2 regions of the Flavobacterium ginsengisoli genome follow, and region 1 is predicted to be linked to the other one. Evidence: riboswitches for the same ligand, from Rfam matches in the RefSeq annotation. Region 1 holds a riboswitch; the other holds the start of a gene.
What was found. Region 1 has a riboswitch for S-adenosylmethionine ahead of P5P87_RS13805 (homocysteine S-methyltransferase family protein). Riboswitches for the same ligand answer to the same signal wherever they lie in the genome.

Region 1 (7,797 bases):
CTTTTCGGTCTGAGTTTCAGTATAAACAATTTGAAAAGCTGTTTTCTCTATTAATTGCTGCGCCTTCTCGGTGCTGTAAAGCTCAAATTCAAATTGAGTAAAAGGAAGCTTTTTCATAAAATCTTCTTCAGCAAAAGTCAGACAGAAATTTCCGTTTGGTTTTAAAACTCTGTAGATTTCCGAAAGCAAATCTTCTGGCTTTTGCCAAAAATAAATGGTGTTTACTGTAAATATTTTATCGAAAGATTCGTCTTCAAACGGAATTCTATTTCCGTCATAAATAGAAAAGAATGCCTGTTTTTGAGAAACGAAATTTCTATTGATCTGGCGCGCTTCCTTAAACATTAATTCAGACATTTCAAGTCCGTAATATTTTAGGTTATCTGCTTGTTCGAAAAGAAATTCAGCATGACCTGCATTTCCATGGCCTAATTCTAGAATTTTATTCTCTTTTGAAATATTTAGATTTTGAATGGAATGTTTGGTCATATTGATGTTCGTTTCGTTCATCATATTTCCCATTTCGATTCCTTTTTCTCCTGATGGATGCTTTAATTGAGAAGCTATGGCTTGTAATTCTTCATTTTTCATAATGCAAAATTTTAAAACTCTAAATTAAACAAAATCCAAATTCGAAGATTATTTTTTTGTCATTCTTAGAAATGATAAACTAGACCTCAACAACTTTGTCAAAGTTTTAAACTTTGACAAAGTTCCTCACAAAGACCTTAAAAAACCTGACTTGCAATCTGGCGGATATTCTCAGATTTACCCATCGAATAATAGTGTAAAAAAGGAACTCCAGTCTGCTTTTAATTCTAATGATTGCTGAATCGCCCATTCGACTCCTACTTGTCTAATATCAGCGTTATTTTTGCATTTGTCTACTGCATCGATTAAATCTTCTGGCAAATCGATTCTAAAAATTTGCGGTAAAACCTGTAAATGTCTTTGAACGGCAATTGGTTTAATTCCAGGAATAATCGGAATTGTGATTCCCATTTCTCTTGCTTTTTCTACGAAAGCAAAATATTTCGAATTATCAAAAAACATCTGCGTTACTACATAATCAGCTCCTGCATCAACTTTTTCTTTTAATCTTTTTAAATCTGATTGTAAAGAAGGAGATTCTAAGTGCTTTTCTGGATAACCTGCTACTCCAATACAGAAATCGGCTTTGTTATCAGCATCGATTACTTCGTGCAGATATTGTCCACAATTTAAGTCTTTAATTTGTTTTACTAAATCAATTGCATAATGATTTCCTCCAGCTTTTGGAACGAAAGATTGTTCATCTTTCATAGCGTCACCACGAAGCGCCATTACATTATTAATGCCTAAATAATGACAGTCAACCAGCATATACTCGGTTTCTTCTTTGGTAAATCCACCGCAAAGTAAATGCGGAACCGTATCAACATTGTATTTGTGTTTTATAGAAGCGCAAATTCCAAGCGTTCCCGGGCGCATACGAGTCAATTTTTTATCCAAAAGTCCGTTGCCTTTATCAATGTAAATATACTCCTCACGAGAAGTCGTTACATCAATAAACGGTGGATTAAACTCCATTAATGGATCAATATTATCATATAATTCCTGAATACTTTTCCCCTTTTGAGGCGGAATAATTTCAAATGAGAATAATGTTTTTCCTTTGGCGTTTTCTATATGTTCTGTTACTTTCATTATTAAGTCTTAAAGTTGTAAAGCCTAAAGTCTAAAGTCTTTCCTTTCGGACTTTACGACTTTTGACTTTAGACTAATTTAATCTGCTATATTAGGGTTTAACCATTTCATTGCGTAATCAAGTGGTACATTTCGGCGTTTTGCATAATCTGTAACCTGATCTTCTTTTATTTTTCCGAGTCCGAAATAGCGGCTTTTCGGGTTTCCAAAATAATATCCTGAAACCGATGACGCTGGCCACATTGCCATACTTTCTGTTAGTTTCACTCCAATTTGTTTTTCAACATCTAAAAGCTTCCAGATTGTTGGTTTTTCCAAGTGATCTGGACAAGCCGGATAACCTGGAGCTGGACGAATTCCTTTATAACTTTCTTTGATCAATTCTTCGTTGGTTAAAGATTCTTCGCTGTCATAACCCCAAAAATCTTTACGGACTCTCTCGTGAAGATATTCGGCGAAAGCCTCAGCAAAACGATCGGCAAGTGCTTTAACCATAATCGAATTGTAATCGTCTAGATTCTTTTCATATTCAGCCGCCCATTCGTCAACACCAAAACCTGTCGTTACGCAGAAAGCTCCCATATAATCAGTTACGCCACTATCTTTTGGCAGAATAAAATCGGCTAAAGCGATATTTGGAGCGCCTTTTGTTTTTTGCGATTGCTGACGAAGCGTCAAGAATTTCTCCAAAACTTTTCCGTTTTCATCACGCAATTCGATATCATCGTCATTTACCTGATTCGCAGGGAAAATTCCGTAAATACCTTTTGCTTTCAGTTTTTTCTCAGCTAAAATTACTTTCAACATCGCCTGAGCATCGTTAAAAACAGAAGTCGCTTCTTTACCTACAACCTCATCCGTTAAAATCGCAGGATATTTTCCATACAATTCCCAAGTCTGAAAAAATGGCGTCCAGTCGATATATGGAACCAAAACATCCAATTCTATTTCGATCGTCTGTGCACCAATTACTTTTGGTTTAACTGGAGTATATTCAGACCAATCCAATGGCAATTTGTTTTTACGAGCATCTTCAATCGTCAGGAAGTTTTTATCTCTTGAACGATTTAAAAACGTTTCTCTAAAAGAGTCGTATTCTGCACGAATATCTGCCGCATATATTTTTCGGTTATGATCTAACAGGTTTCCTGCAACGGTAACGGCTCTAGAAGCATCGTTTACGTGAATTACCGTTTCTCTGTACTGAGGTGCAATTTTCACGGCAGTATGCGCGCGTGAAGTGGTTGCTCCACCAATCATAATCGGGATTTTAATATCTTGTTTATCTAATTCTTTGGCTAAATAAACCATTTCGTCAAGCGAAGGCGTGATCAATCCGCTTAATCCGATGATATCTACTTCATGTTCTATTGCCGCTGCAATGATTTTTTCCGGAGGCACCATAACACCAAGATCTACAATCTCATAATTGTTACAAGCCAAAACTACCGAAACGATGTTTTTTCCAATATCGTGAACGTCACCTTTTACGGTTGCCATCAAGATTTTTCCGTTTCCTTGTTTGTCTCCCACTTGTTTGCTCGCTTCGATAAACGGCAATAAATAAGCCACCGCTTTTTTCATTACACGAGCCGATTTCACCACCTGAGGCAGGAACATTTTTCCGCTTCCGAACAAATCTCCAACTACATTCATTCCGGCCATTAAGTTGATTTCAATAACTTCAATTGGTTTTGTAGCGACCTAAACGTGCTTCTTCAACATCTTCTTCAATAAAAGCATCGATTCCTTTTACTAACGAATGTGTAATACGCTCCTGAACAGTTCCAAAACGCCATTCTTGAACGGTTTTTTCATCGCTTTTTGCTTCTCCTTTTACGCTGTCTGCAAAATCTAACAATCTTTCTGTAGCGTCGTCACGTCTGTCCAGAATTACATCTTCAACGTATTCTAATAAGTCTTTCGGAATATCATCGTAAATCGTAAGCATTTCTGGATTAACGATTCCCATCGTCATTCCATTTTTAATTGCGTGGTATAAAAATACCGAGTGCATGGCTTCACGAACCGTATCATTTCCTCTAAAAGAGAATGAAACATTACTTACTCCACCGCTGATGTGCGCATGAGGCAAATTTTCACGAACCCATTTTGTTCCTCTAAAGAAATCCAATGCGTTCAATCTATGTTCTTCCATTCCCGTTGCAACTGGGAAAATATTTAAATCGAAAATAATATCCTGCGGAGGGAATCCTACTTTGTTCACCAAAATATCATACGAACGCGCACAAATTTCTACTCTACGATCGTAATTATCAGCCTGACCTACTTCGTCGAAAGCCATAACAATCGCCGCCGCTCCGTAACGTTTGATTAATTTGGCGTGGTGAATAAAGGCTTCTTCTCCTTCTTTTAACGAAATCGAGTTTACAACGCTTTTTCCTTGTACTACTTTTAGACCTGCTTCAATGATTTCCCATTTCGAACTGTCGATCATAATCGGCACTCTCGAAATGTCTGGTTCCGCAGCGATTAAATTCAAAAATTTAGTCATTGCAGTAACTCCGTCAAGCATTCCTTCATCCATATTAATATCGATGATTTGTGCTCCACCTTCTACCTGTTGTCTTGCAATATCAAGCGCCTCGTCATATTTCTCTTCCTTGATTAGTCTTAGGAATTTTCTTGAACCTGTTACATTCGTACGCTCACCAACATTCACGAAAACACTTTCCGGCGTAATAATCAACGGTTCTAATCCTGATAATACAAGGTCTCTTCTTTTTTCTGTCATTTCTTTTTAAGTTACTAAGATCCTGAGATTCTAAGGTTCTAAGTTTTTTTTATTCTATATTTTTTAGGCTTTTAAACCTGTAATCTTTTATTAATTTGGGCGTGTTTCGCCGTGGCGAACCGGGCTATCCGTTACAAGTCCTCGCACTTCCTTCGTCAGGCTGTGGGCTTTTCACTTCTATCCCTCACGCGAACTCGGTTTCATAAGACGTTTATGTTTACCGAATTTTTCAATTTTATATTATATTTTTCGTTCCTATTGAACTTTTGTTTTATCAAAACCTACTAAATTTGAAATTGCTCTAAAAGTTGCCATTTCAAAACTTCTCCTATGCGAATCAACTACATGATGAGAACCTCCAACAATTCTAAATTTGAAAGATTTTTTACTATCGTAAACTATAGTTTTTATCGTTGTAACAATTACATCTAAATATTCTACTGGTATTTCATCATCTGCAACTTCCCAACTAAACATTTTACCGCCGTTCCAATTTCTCTTATTTTCTACAATAATTTTCACTTCGCCATATTTGCAATATCCGGAACTTTGTTGCTTTATTTTCCCTTCGCAATAGTAAGATTCCTCAGAAAATTCAAAATCCGAAAAAGCTCGAATTAATTCTTCGTATGAAGAATCTAGAACAACTCTATGTAGCAGAAATTCCATACTTAATTTTATAAAAATTATTTTTAAAACTTACCAAATCATTACGATAAAACCGGCGCCACTCTTGGCTTATAATCCTTCGCAACCTCCGCCATTAATCTAATATGATCTGGAGTTGTTCCGCAACAACCGCCAATAATATTAATCAAATTGTCATCTAAATATTCTTTAATGAAAGCTTGAGTTTGTTCTGGCGTTTCATCGTATTGTCCGAAAGCATTTGGCAATCCTGCATTTGGATGTGCTGAAACATTGAAACTTGTATTATGCGCTAATGTTTTTAAATACGGTTTCAACAAATCGGCTCCAAGGGCGCAATTGAATCCTACACTTAACAACGGAATATGTGAAACGGATATCAAAAACGCTTCAACTGTTTGACCTGAAAGTGTTCTTCCTGAAGCATCTGTAATTGTTCCTGAAACCATTATTGGAATATCGATATTGCGTTCTTCTTTTACTTCTTCTATTGCAAAAAGTGCTCGCTTTTGCATTTAATGTATCAAAGATTGTTTCTACTAAAAGTAAATCACAGCCACCGTCCATTAAAGCTTCTGCTTGTTGTTTGTACGCAATTCTTAAATCGTCAAATGTTACAGCTCTGTAACCCGGATCATTTACGTCTGGTGACATACTTGCTGTACGGTTTGTAGGTCCGATTGAACCGGCTACGAAACGTGGTTTATCCGGATTTTTTGCAGTAAACTCATCGGCTACTTGTCTTGCGATTTTTGCCGATTCGTAGTTTAACTCGTAAACCAAATCTTCCATGTGATAATCGGCCATACCGATTGTCGTTCCTGAGAAGGTATTGGTTTCCACGATGTCTGCGCCTGCTTCGTAATACGCGGCGTGTACATCGCGAATCGCTTGTGGTTGTGTTAGGGATAGTAAATCGTTGTTTCCTTTTAACGGATGCGGAAAATCTTTGAAACGCTCTCCTCTAAAATCTTCTTCAGAGAAATTATAGCGTTGCAACATTGTTCCCATTGCTCCGTCAAGGATTAGGATATTTTTTTTTATTGCTTCTTGAATTGTAATTGCCATGGCTTCTTTTTTTAGCTTCTAAGATACTGAGGTTCTAAGATGCTAAGTTTTTTTTATTATGATTGTGAAGTTTAAACCTGTTAGGTTTGCTTCGGATATTTTTTTCGCATTAATTCCAAAAGTGCACTATTGCCGGCTCATTAGCCCCGATTGAAGTGGAAATTATTTTGCTTTTTTCTTTAAAAAGCAAAATGATTGCAACGTAAAGCGGGAACTATTGACTGCAAAAATGCGCCAATGATTCGCTCCTGATACAGAATCTGTTTCAGTAAATATTATATGTTATCGAGAAAAGTTTTGAGAAATACGAGTGTGTATTTGTGTTATCTATCTTTAATACTGGAAAATGTCGTATAAAGTAGAATTTAGCACCTTCTTTATGGTAAAGGGTTGCTAAGGTTTCATCGGGTCTATCCCTCCGCCTTTCGTGATAACGAACAATAATTTTAAGAACAGTGCAAAGGTATGAAATAGGGTTTCGATTTGCAAATGTTTTTTTTGAAGTTGCTGAGAGGCTAAGATACTGAGATTCTAAGTTTAGAAATCTAATTATGTTTTATTTGGTTTAAGAATATATTGCTAAATTCTTGAAGCTATCATTGTTTCTTTTTACTTGCTTTTGCAATAGGATTAAAATCTAAACAAAGTTGAAGCCAATACTCCATATCCTGATTTCTTGTCCAGCCAATTTCGGTAATAAAAACATAGTTTTTCATTGGCTTTTCTGCGTTAGGCATTGGTAACACATCATCTCTTTCTATGGCCTCTAAATAAGCCGAATCATCTATTCTGCATAGCAATAGATTTTCTCCAACTTTTTTATCTAAACGAGTTCCACAGCATAATTTGTTATCTACCATGAAAACAATACCACCAAACATTTTCTTTTCAAAAAAGTCTGCTTCTTTATATTGGAGAAACGTTCTAATTCTCTTCGCATTATCTTCTTCGAAAGCCATATATTTAGATTCTAAGATTCTGAGTTACTAAGATACTGAGTTTAAAATTCTGTTCAATAAAAAAGCCCAAACTAAAAGTTTGAGCTTTCTATATAATAAATCTTAGAGTCTTAGTATCTCAGAATCTTAGCAACTTAGACAATCGCCTTAACAACCGCTTTCGGCGCTTCTTTACGAGTTCCGTCGAAACCGTCTACACCAGAAACTGTTGTATATTTCAATACGTATTTTTTACCTGGGTTGATGATTGAGTAAGCGACTTGACACATTAAAGTTGCTTCGTGGAAACCGCAAAGGATTAACTTTAATTTTCCTGGATATGTATTTACGTCTCCAATGGCGAAGATTCCCGGAATGTTAGTTTGGTAATCTAATGCATTGTTTACTTTGATGGCGTTTTTCTCGATTTCTAATCCCCAGTCTCCAATTGGACCTAATTTTGGTGTTAATCCGAAAAGTGGGATGAAATAGTCACAGTCGATTTTACGGTGTGCTCCGTTTTCTTCGATGTCTAATGACTCTACGTGCTCTGCTCCATTGATTCCGATAACCTCAGCTGGCGTGATCAATTTGATTTTTCCAGCTGATTTTAATTCCTGTACTTTTTCTACAGAATCTAAAGCACCTCTAAATTCGTTTCTTCTGTGAATTAAAGTTACTTCTGAAGCTACATTTGCTAAG
Region 2 (7,797 bases), 2.0 Mb from region 1:
GGCACCAACGTTAGTGTTGCGAGGCGATAATCTTGTAATTGAGCAAATCAATAAGCATATGTTGCAAATGATTGGTCGCGGAGAAGAAATTATCGGAATGCGCTTGATTGATGTCTTGCCAGAACTGGAAGGACAATATGTTTGGGAACAGGTTTTAAAGGTTTACAACGAAGGAATTCCTTTTGACCAAAGTGAAGTTTTGGTTCCGCATAATCGAACAGGAGAATTAAAAGACTATTATTATAACTTGGCTTATCGTCCGTTAATTGAAGATGGAGAAATAACAGGAATGATTCAAGTAGCGGTTGAGGTTACACAACAAGTTGTGGCGCGCCAAAAAATGGAAGAAAGCGAAAGCCGTTTTCGAGCTTTAGTCAACGCATCATCAGACTTGGTTTATCGAATGGATGCCGATTGGATGATTATGCAAAATTTGGAAGGAGAAGGAGGCTTGTCTAATTCGGGAGAACGTGGCATCAATTGGTTAGATAAGTTTATTCATACTACAGATTTGCGACAAGCCGTTGACCTTATTTCTAAATCGATTGTCGAAAAATCCATTTTTGAAATGGAACACAAAGCAGTTAATGAGGACGATTCTGTTAGATGGGTTTTTTCAAGAGTAGTTCCGATATTAGACGATCAAGAAAAAATTATCGAATGGTTTGGAGCATCAAGTGATATTACTTCGCAGAAAGAACTTCAAAACGTTATCACAGAAAGCGAAGAAAAGTTTAGACAGCTTGCAGATCTTATTCCTCAAATTATTTGGACAGCAGATCCAGATGGTTTTGTCGATTACTACAACAGTCGCTGGTACGAATATACAGGTTTTGAAGAACATGAATTTGGAGATTCGAGCTGGATTTCAAAATTGCATCCCGATGATGTGTATTTGGTTTCTAAAAGATGGTACGAAAGTGTTCGTGCAGAATTTCCTTATCAGATAGAGTTTCGCTTAAGAAATGCAAATACAGGCGAATACCGCTGGTTTTTAAGTAAAGCGCTTCCTATTAGAGATAAAGAAGGGGTGCTTACTAATTGGTTTGGAACTTGTACCGATATTCATGAACAAAAGTCTACGACCGAAAAACTAGAAATTCTAGTAGCAGATCGTACCAAAGAATTACAGCGTTCTAATGAAGATTTACAGCAGTTTGCTCACGTTGCTTCGCACGATTTAAAAGAGCCTGTTCGAAAAATAAAGACATTTTTGAGCCGCTTAGAAGAGCATATGGAAGAGCAGTTAGACGAATCTTCATCAAAATATATTGAACGAATTCATGTTGCAGCAGATCGTATGTTTAATATGATTGATGGTGTTCTTGCGTATTCTAAAATGAATGCCGATTCGCAAAAAACAACAATAGTCGATTTAAACGAAGTGATTAAAAACATAGAAAATGATCTTGAAATTGCGCTTCAGGAAGCAAATGGCAAAATTTATTTTGAAGAGCTTCCAGTTATAGAAGGAGCTTCGGTATTGCTATATCAGCTGTTTTATAATCTAATTAATAATTCTATTAAATTCGCCCAAGAAAACATTCCGCCTCAAATTAATATTACAGCAACAGAACAAATTGAAGCAGGTAATAAAGTGGCAATAATTACAGTAGAGGATAACGGAATTGGTTTTGACCTTGATCAAACAGGACGCATTTTTGAAACTTTTACGCGATTAAATTCTAAGGATCGATACGAAGGCACAGGTTTAGGTTTGTCACTTTGCAAAAAAATAGCCGAACGTCATGGCGGAAGCATTACTGCAACAGGAATTTCTAATAAAGGAGCTATTTTTATTATTACCTTGCCGTTTGTACAAAAAGCAAAAGACATTTAATTATGGGAGAAAATATGATTTTATTAGCTGATGATGATAAGGACGATGCAGAAATGTTCTGTGAAGCATTGGCGGAGATAGATGAAAGTATTGTTTGCCATTGTTCTGAAAATGGAAGCGGAGTGCTAAAATTGTTGAAAGCTCAAGATAAAGTGCCAGGCGTAGTTTTCTTAGATTTAAATATGCCGATTATGAATGGCTGGGAATGTTTAAAACAATTAAAGGCAGAGGAACATTATAAAGACATTCCCGTAATAATGATTTCGACTTCGTCATATAAAAATGATATGGATGCCGCTGCCAATTTGGGTGCTGTCTGTTATTTTGTGAAACCCAATAATTTCAATGATCTAAAACAAGTGTTGGGATTAATTACTTCAAACCTCAAAAACGGACTGAAAGAAGGTCTTTCTAGCCTTGAAAAAAATAAATATTTGCACGTTTTTCTTCCAGAATAAATAATGTTTTTTCTCTTTTAAGTGTAAAACGTATGAATTTCTTTTATAAAAAATGCCGTTCCTAAATAATGTTTTCAGGTTTAATTTATTGATTTTTATGTATTTGTGATTTGTAAAAGTATTTTTTTAATAAAAAAAAACAAAAAATTATATTTTAAACTTGACTAATTATGTAGAATTAGTATATATTTGTATCACAGAAAAGTTATATAATGATACTTATCCAGAAAGACTGAGGGAATAGGCCCAATGAAGTCTTAGCAACCTGTTGCCGAATAAGGTGCTAAATCCTTCCGCCGTGTGCGGGTAGATAAGAAAGATTTCTTCAGTAAATCTGTTTAAGATCATCCATACTAAAAATTTTTATTACAATGAAAGCAGAATCAATATTATATGCCGGTTATGAACTTTTGAATTCAATTTTTGAAGAAAATAGCTTTGCTTTTTTCTGAATTCTAAAACAGTAATCTTTTCCAGATTTCTTTTATAAAATAACAATAGCGCTGATGGCTTTAGGCATTGGCACAAAATTCTTTTGTCTAATCTTAAAATACTAAAAATAAAATGAAAAAAATACTACTAGGTTTTGCTTTGTTTCTTGGAGCGCTTCAAACTCAAGCTCAGGAAAGCAATTTACAATTGAAAGGAACTGTTGTCGACACAGTGGCACAATATGTTTACCTGCAGAAGTTTCACAATAAAATGTTTACGACTATTGATTCTGTAAAAGTAAAAGACGGAAATTTTAGTTTTAAAACGAAAGTAAAAACGCCAGAATTATATGGTCTAAGCGTTAATACAGAAAGTTCGCCATTGTATATTTTTCTTGAAAAAGATCCGATAACAGTAAAACTAAGTCCGAAGAAATATTATACGGCTTCTGTGGTTGAAGGTTCGGCTTCTCAAGATTTGTTCGAAACCTATAAAAAGACCAAAGATGTTGAAATTAGTAAATTCATTACAGAACATCCAAAATCTATTGTTTCGGCTTATGTTTTATATAGAAACTGGTCGTATAGATTAACACCAGAGCAAATCACTCAAAATATTGCTTTATTAGATAAAAGCCTTCAGAATATCACTTACGTGAAAGAACTAAAAGAACTGGTTACCGTGTTAGACGGATTAGCGGTTGGTAAAAAAGCCCCAGATTTTACTGCCAAAGATCCTGATGGAAAGCCAGTTCGCCTTTATGATAATTTAAAAGGCTACACTTTGGTTGATTTTTGGGCTTCATGGTGCGGACCATGCCGAAAAGAGAATCCAAATATTGTTGCGGCTTACAAAGAATTTCATGATAAAGGATTCAATATTGTAGCAATTTCATTAGATAAAAAGAAAGAAAATTGGATTAAAGGAATTCAAGACGATAATTTGACATGGACACATGTTTCTGACTTGCTTTTCTGGAACAGTGCTGTTGCCAAATTATATGGAGTAAGAGCAATTCGGGTAATTATCTAGTAGATTCAAAAGGAATAATCGTTGCCAAAAACCTGCACGGAGAAGAATTGCAGTCTACATTAAAAGCGCTTTTGGAGAATAAAATTTGATTCTAAAAAAAGCACAACAAAAAATACAATTAGTTAATTTAAAATGATAAGGATATGAATGCTATTGAGCCAACAACAAAACCAACAGAATCGGAGTGTCACTTCTCTAAGTTTAGAGAAAACACAGTAGGAATTGAGCATACTTTTGAATCGGTTTACGGAGAACAAAATCTAGTTTATGCAGACTGGGTTGCCAGTGGAAGATTATACACTCCGATCGAAGATATAATGCTCAATAAAATTGGTCCAATGATAGCCAATACGCATTCATTTTCTAGTCAGACAGGAAAAACGTCTACTTATGCCTATCAGCACGCTAGAGAAATTATTAAAAAAGCGGTTAATGCCAGCGAATCAGATGTTTTAGTTACAACAGGAAGCGGAATGACGGCTGCTTTATCTAAACTGCAGCGTATTATTGGAGTGCGAAAAAACTACGAATTGGAAGCAGATAAACCAGTTGTTTTTATCACGCACATGGAACATCATTCCAATCAAGTTCCGTGGTATGAAATTAATGCAGATGTTGTAATTCTTTCGCCAGACGAAAACAATCTGGTTGATCCAAAAGTTCTTTCAGATGAAATTAAAAAATATGCCGATCGAAGCTTAAAAATAGGTTCGTTTACGGCTTGTTCGAATGTTACCGGAATTATTACGCCATATCATGAATTGGCCAAAATTATGCATCAAAATGGTGGACTTTGTTTTGTAGATTTTGCGGCTTCTGCACCATATGTCAAAATCAATATGCATCCAAAAGATCCAGAAGAACAATTGGATGCGATTTTCTTTTCGCCTCATAAATTTTTAGGCGGACCTGGAACTTGCGGTATTTTGGTTTTCAATGAAAAATTATACCAATCCGATTTTCCTGATAATCCAGGTGGAGGCAACGTAAAATGGACCAATCCTTTAGGAAAATATTGTTATAGCGATGTTATAGAAGTTAGAGAAGATGGTGGAACCCCAGGTTTTCTTCAAGTTATTAGAACTGCTTTGGCTTTAGAATTAAAAGAGCAGATGGGAGTGGAAAATATTAAAAATAGAGAAAAAGAATTGCTCGATCTCTGTTTTTCTAGACTACAAAAAATTCCCGGATTATCTATTCTAGGAGATTTAACAACAGAAAGAATTGGCTGTGTTTCTTTTGTAATCGAAGATATTCACTACAATTTGATTGTAAGGCTTTTAAATGATCGTTTCGGGATTCAGGTTCGCGGAGGCTGGTCTTGCGCCAGTACTTATGCGCATTATCTCTTCAATATCAATGAAAAGAAATCGGCTGAAATTACCAATGAATTATTGCAACGAAATCAGACCAATAAACCAGGTTGGGTTCGTTTATCCTTGCATCCCATTACGACTAATGAAGAACTTTTTTATATCTGTGACGCAATTGAAAAAGTAGCGTTGAATTATAAAAAATGGAAAAAAGATTACGAATATAATTCGGTTTCAAACGAATTTGAAAATCCCAAAATAAAAGATAATATAGAAAAAGAGGTAAAAGATTGGTTTAAGTTAGATTAGTTAGTAGTAGTCCTAATAGGTTTTCAGAACCTGTTAGGTTTTACCCATAGAAACATAGATTTTTCTATTTTGTAAAAAGACTTAGAAATAAACTAGTTTCTCAAATCGCTATGTTTTTGAACAACTGAAACGTATTTATAGATAAAACTATCTTTCTATGTGTTTAAAATTTATTTACTAATCGATTCGATAATTTTTTTCTCTATGTGCCAATCCCCAATTGACTAAGGTTTCGGTAACAGGAAGCACCGATTTGCCATATTCGGTAATGGCATAAACGACAGTCGCTGGTTTGGTATTTTGTTCAGATCTGGTAATGAGTAAATTGGTCTCCAATTCTTTGAGTTCTTTGCTGAGCATTTTAGCCGAAATACCATCAATTTCACGTTGCATTTTTTTAAAATGAATCACCTGATGCGTTCTGTTGGTTAAAAACCTTAGAATCATCAATTTCCATTTACCGCCCAAAACATCAAGACTGTCACGCATTGCCATGAGTTCTTCAGAACAATTGGCTTCGCGAAGCACTCCATTATCGTTAATTTTTGCCATACTAGTATCTATTTGGTAACCGGTTACCTTGGGTTAACCCATAACAAAAATAAAGCATTACGGCGATACTTTTGTAAACTAAAATGATAAAAATGAAAGCAATTGTATTACAGGAAAACCGAGAATTTAAGCTGGAAACAGTAGCAATTCCACAACCTGAACCACATCAGATTCAGGTAAAAATTATGGCTTCAGGATTTAATCCGATTGATTATCAAATGACCGAAAACGGCTCGGAAAGAAAGCTAATACATTCGCCAATTTTAGGAAGAGAATTTTCGGGTATAATTACAGCAATTGGCGCTGAGGTTACGGAATTTAAAATTGGAGATGCTATTTTTTGCGGTTCTGGAAGTATGGGGTCAAATGGTACTTATGCAGAATATATTTGTATTCCAGAAGGAATTGCAGTAAAAAAACCTCAGAATATTTCTTTTGAAGAGGCGGCAGGAATTCCATCAGCTGGACTTACGGCTTTGCAGTCTTTTAAGAGAATGAATGTTACGTTAACCGATTCGATATTGATTACAGGTGCGGCTGGAGGAGTAGGAAACGTTTTTATTAAACTGCTTATCGCTAAAGGTTTTACCAATTTTGTGGTAACAGCTGGAAACGAAGAAAGTATAAAATCTTTATTAAATCTTGGAGTCAGACCAGAACAAATTATCAATTACAGAAAAGAAGCAATTTACGAAGCGACTTTTGTTTTAAATGGAAATAAAAAATTTGATATAGCAGTAGATTTAGTTGGAAATAATGTTGCTGAAATAGCAAAGAAAACTTTTAAAAATAAACGGAAAGTATATTGATGTTACGAACTTTTCTACTGCAGAATCGCGTGGTATACTTTTTTCGAAAGGAGCTACAATTCATAATATTTCAAACTATGCTTATGGAATTGAAAAGCAATACGATTACTATAAAAAAGGATTGTCAGAATTGAATCATTTAGTGGAGAATGAAATAATTACAGCTCCCCATATTGATGTAATAGGAGAATTGAGCAAAGAAACGGTAGATAAAGCGCTTAAGATTTTGAGAGAAAACAAAACCGTGGCAGAAAATTAATAATGAAGATTAATTAAATGAAAACAATACCAAGAAGAATCGTAACTGGTTTACGAAACGGAAAATCGATTATAGAACAAGATGAAATTGTGACCAATGTATCGGAACATTTTCCGGGTTTGATTATTTCGGATATCTGGTCAACAGATTCGACACCAGCGAAATTTGAAGAAAAAGTTATTGAGAATACGGCTTTTCCAAACACACCCAAAAACGGAAGCTATTTTCGTTACGTCCAGATTCCACCTGATAAAGATTTAGGCATTATAGTCACAGAAGGACAACCGCATCCTTTGATGCATCAGACCGATACTTTAGATTATATTATCATAATTTCTGGTGAAATTTATCTAATTGTTGATGAAGAGGAAACTTTATTGAGAGCTGGAGATATCGTAATTCAGAGAGGAACCAATCACGCTTGGAGCAATCGCTCAGACTCTTCTTGTATTCAATTGGCAGTTTTGCTAGATGCTCGCAAAAGCTGAAAAATAGAATTATACGCCGAAAACTATATTTTGATTTATTTGTAAAAAGCAATAATCTACTTGATTATTGCTTTTTTTTTGTCTTTGGATAGACTTAAAAAAGTTTCAAAATGGTTTCATCTTATAAAATGAAACCATTTTAAATTTTTGTTTTAAAGTATTGATTATTAATTATCTATATTTAATTCAAAAAATAACTGCCTTAAAAAAAGCAAATTTCTAAGCCTGTACTGCTACTTTAAAAACAGGTGAATTTGCAAGTTTATCTGAAATGTTTGCTAAATAATATTGATTACAAATTCCCG

Region 2: it holds a riboswitch for S-adenosylmethionine, as region 1 does, so the genes downstream of both, P5P87_RS23640 (TlpA disulfide reductase family protein) here and P5P87_RS13805 (homocysteine S-methyltransferase family protein) in region 1, are expected to answer to the same signal.

What each region holds. Positions count from the first base shown of each region.
Region 1 is NZ_CP121110.1:2,963,790-2,971,586, forward strand. Features, by position in the region: gene P5P87_RS13785 (class I SAM-dependent methyltransferase) at 1-591, opposite strand, end outside; partial or broken gene metF (methylenetetrahydrofolate reductase [NAD(P)H]) at 729-1,686, opposite strand; partial or broken gene metH (methionine synthase) at 1,765-4,441, opposite strand; gene P5P87_RS13800 (hypothetical protein) at 4,697-5,110, opposite strand; partial or broken gene P5P87_RS13805 (homocysteine S-methyltransferase family protein) at 5,152-6,157, opposite strand; SAM riboswitch class I at 6,478-6,594, opposite strand; gene P5P87_RS13810 (TfoX/Sxy family protein) at 6,754-7,116, opposite strand; gene P5P87_RS13815 (NAD(P)/FAD-dependent oxidoreductase) at 7,251-7,797, opposite strand, start outside.
Region 2 is NZ_CP121110.1:4,972,151-4,979,947, forward strand. Features, by position in the region: gene P5P87_RS23630 (PAS domain-containing sensor histidine kinase) at 1-1,840, shown strand, start outside; gene P5P87_RS23635 (response regulator) at 1,843-2,298, shown strand; SAM riboswitch class I at 2,515-2,615, shown strand; gene P5P87_RS23640 (TlpA disulfide reductase family protein) at 2,863-3,762, shown strand; gene P5P87_RS23645 (aminotransferase class V-fold PLP-dependent enzyme) at 3,906-5,384, shown strand; gene P5P87_RS23650 (winged helix-turn-helix transcriptional regulator) at 5,562-5,936, opposite strand; gene P5P87_RS23655 (quinone oxidoreductase family protein) at 6,029-6,745, shown strand; gene P5P87_RS23660 (cupin domain-containing protein) at 7,022-7,492, shown strand.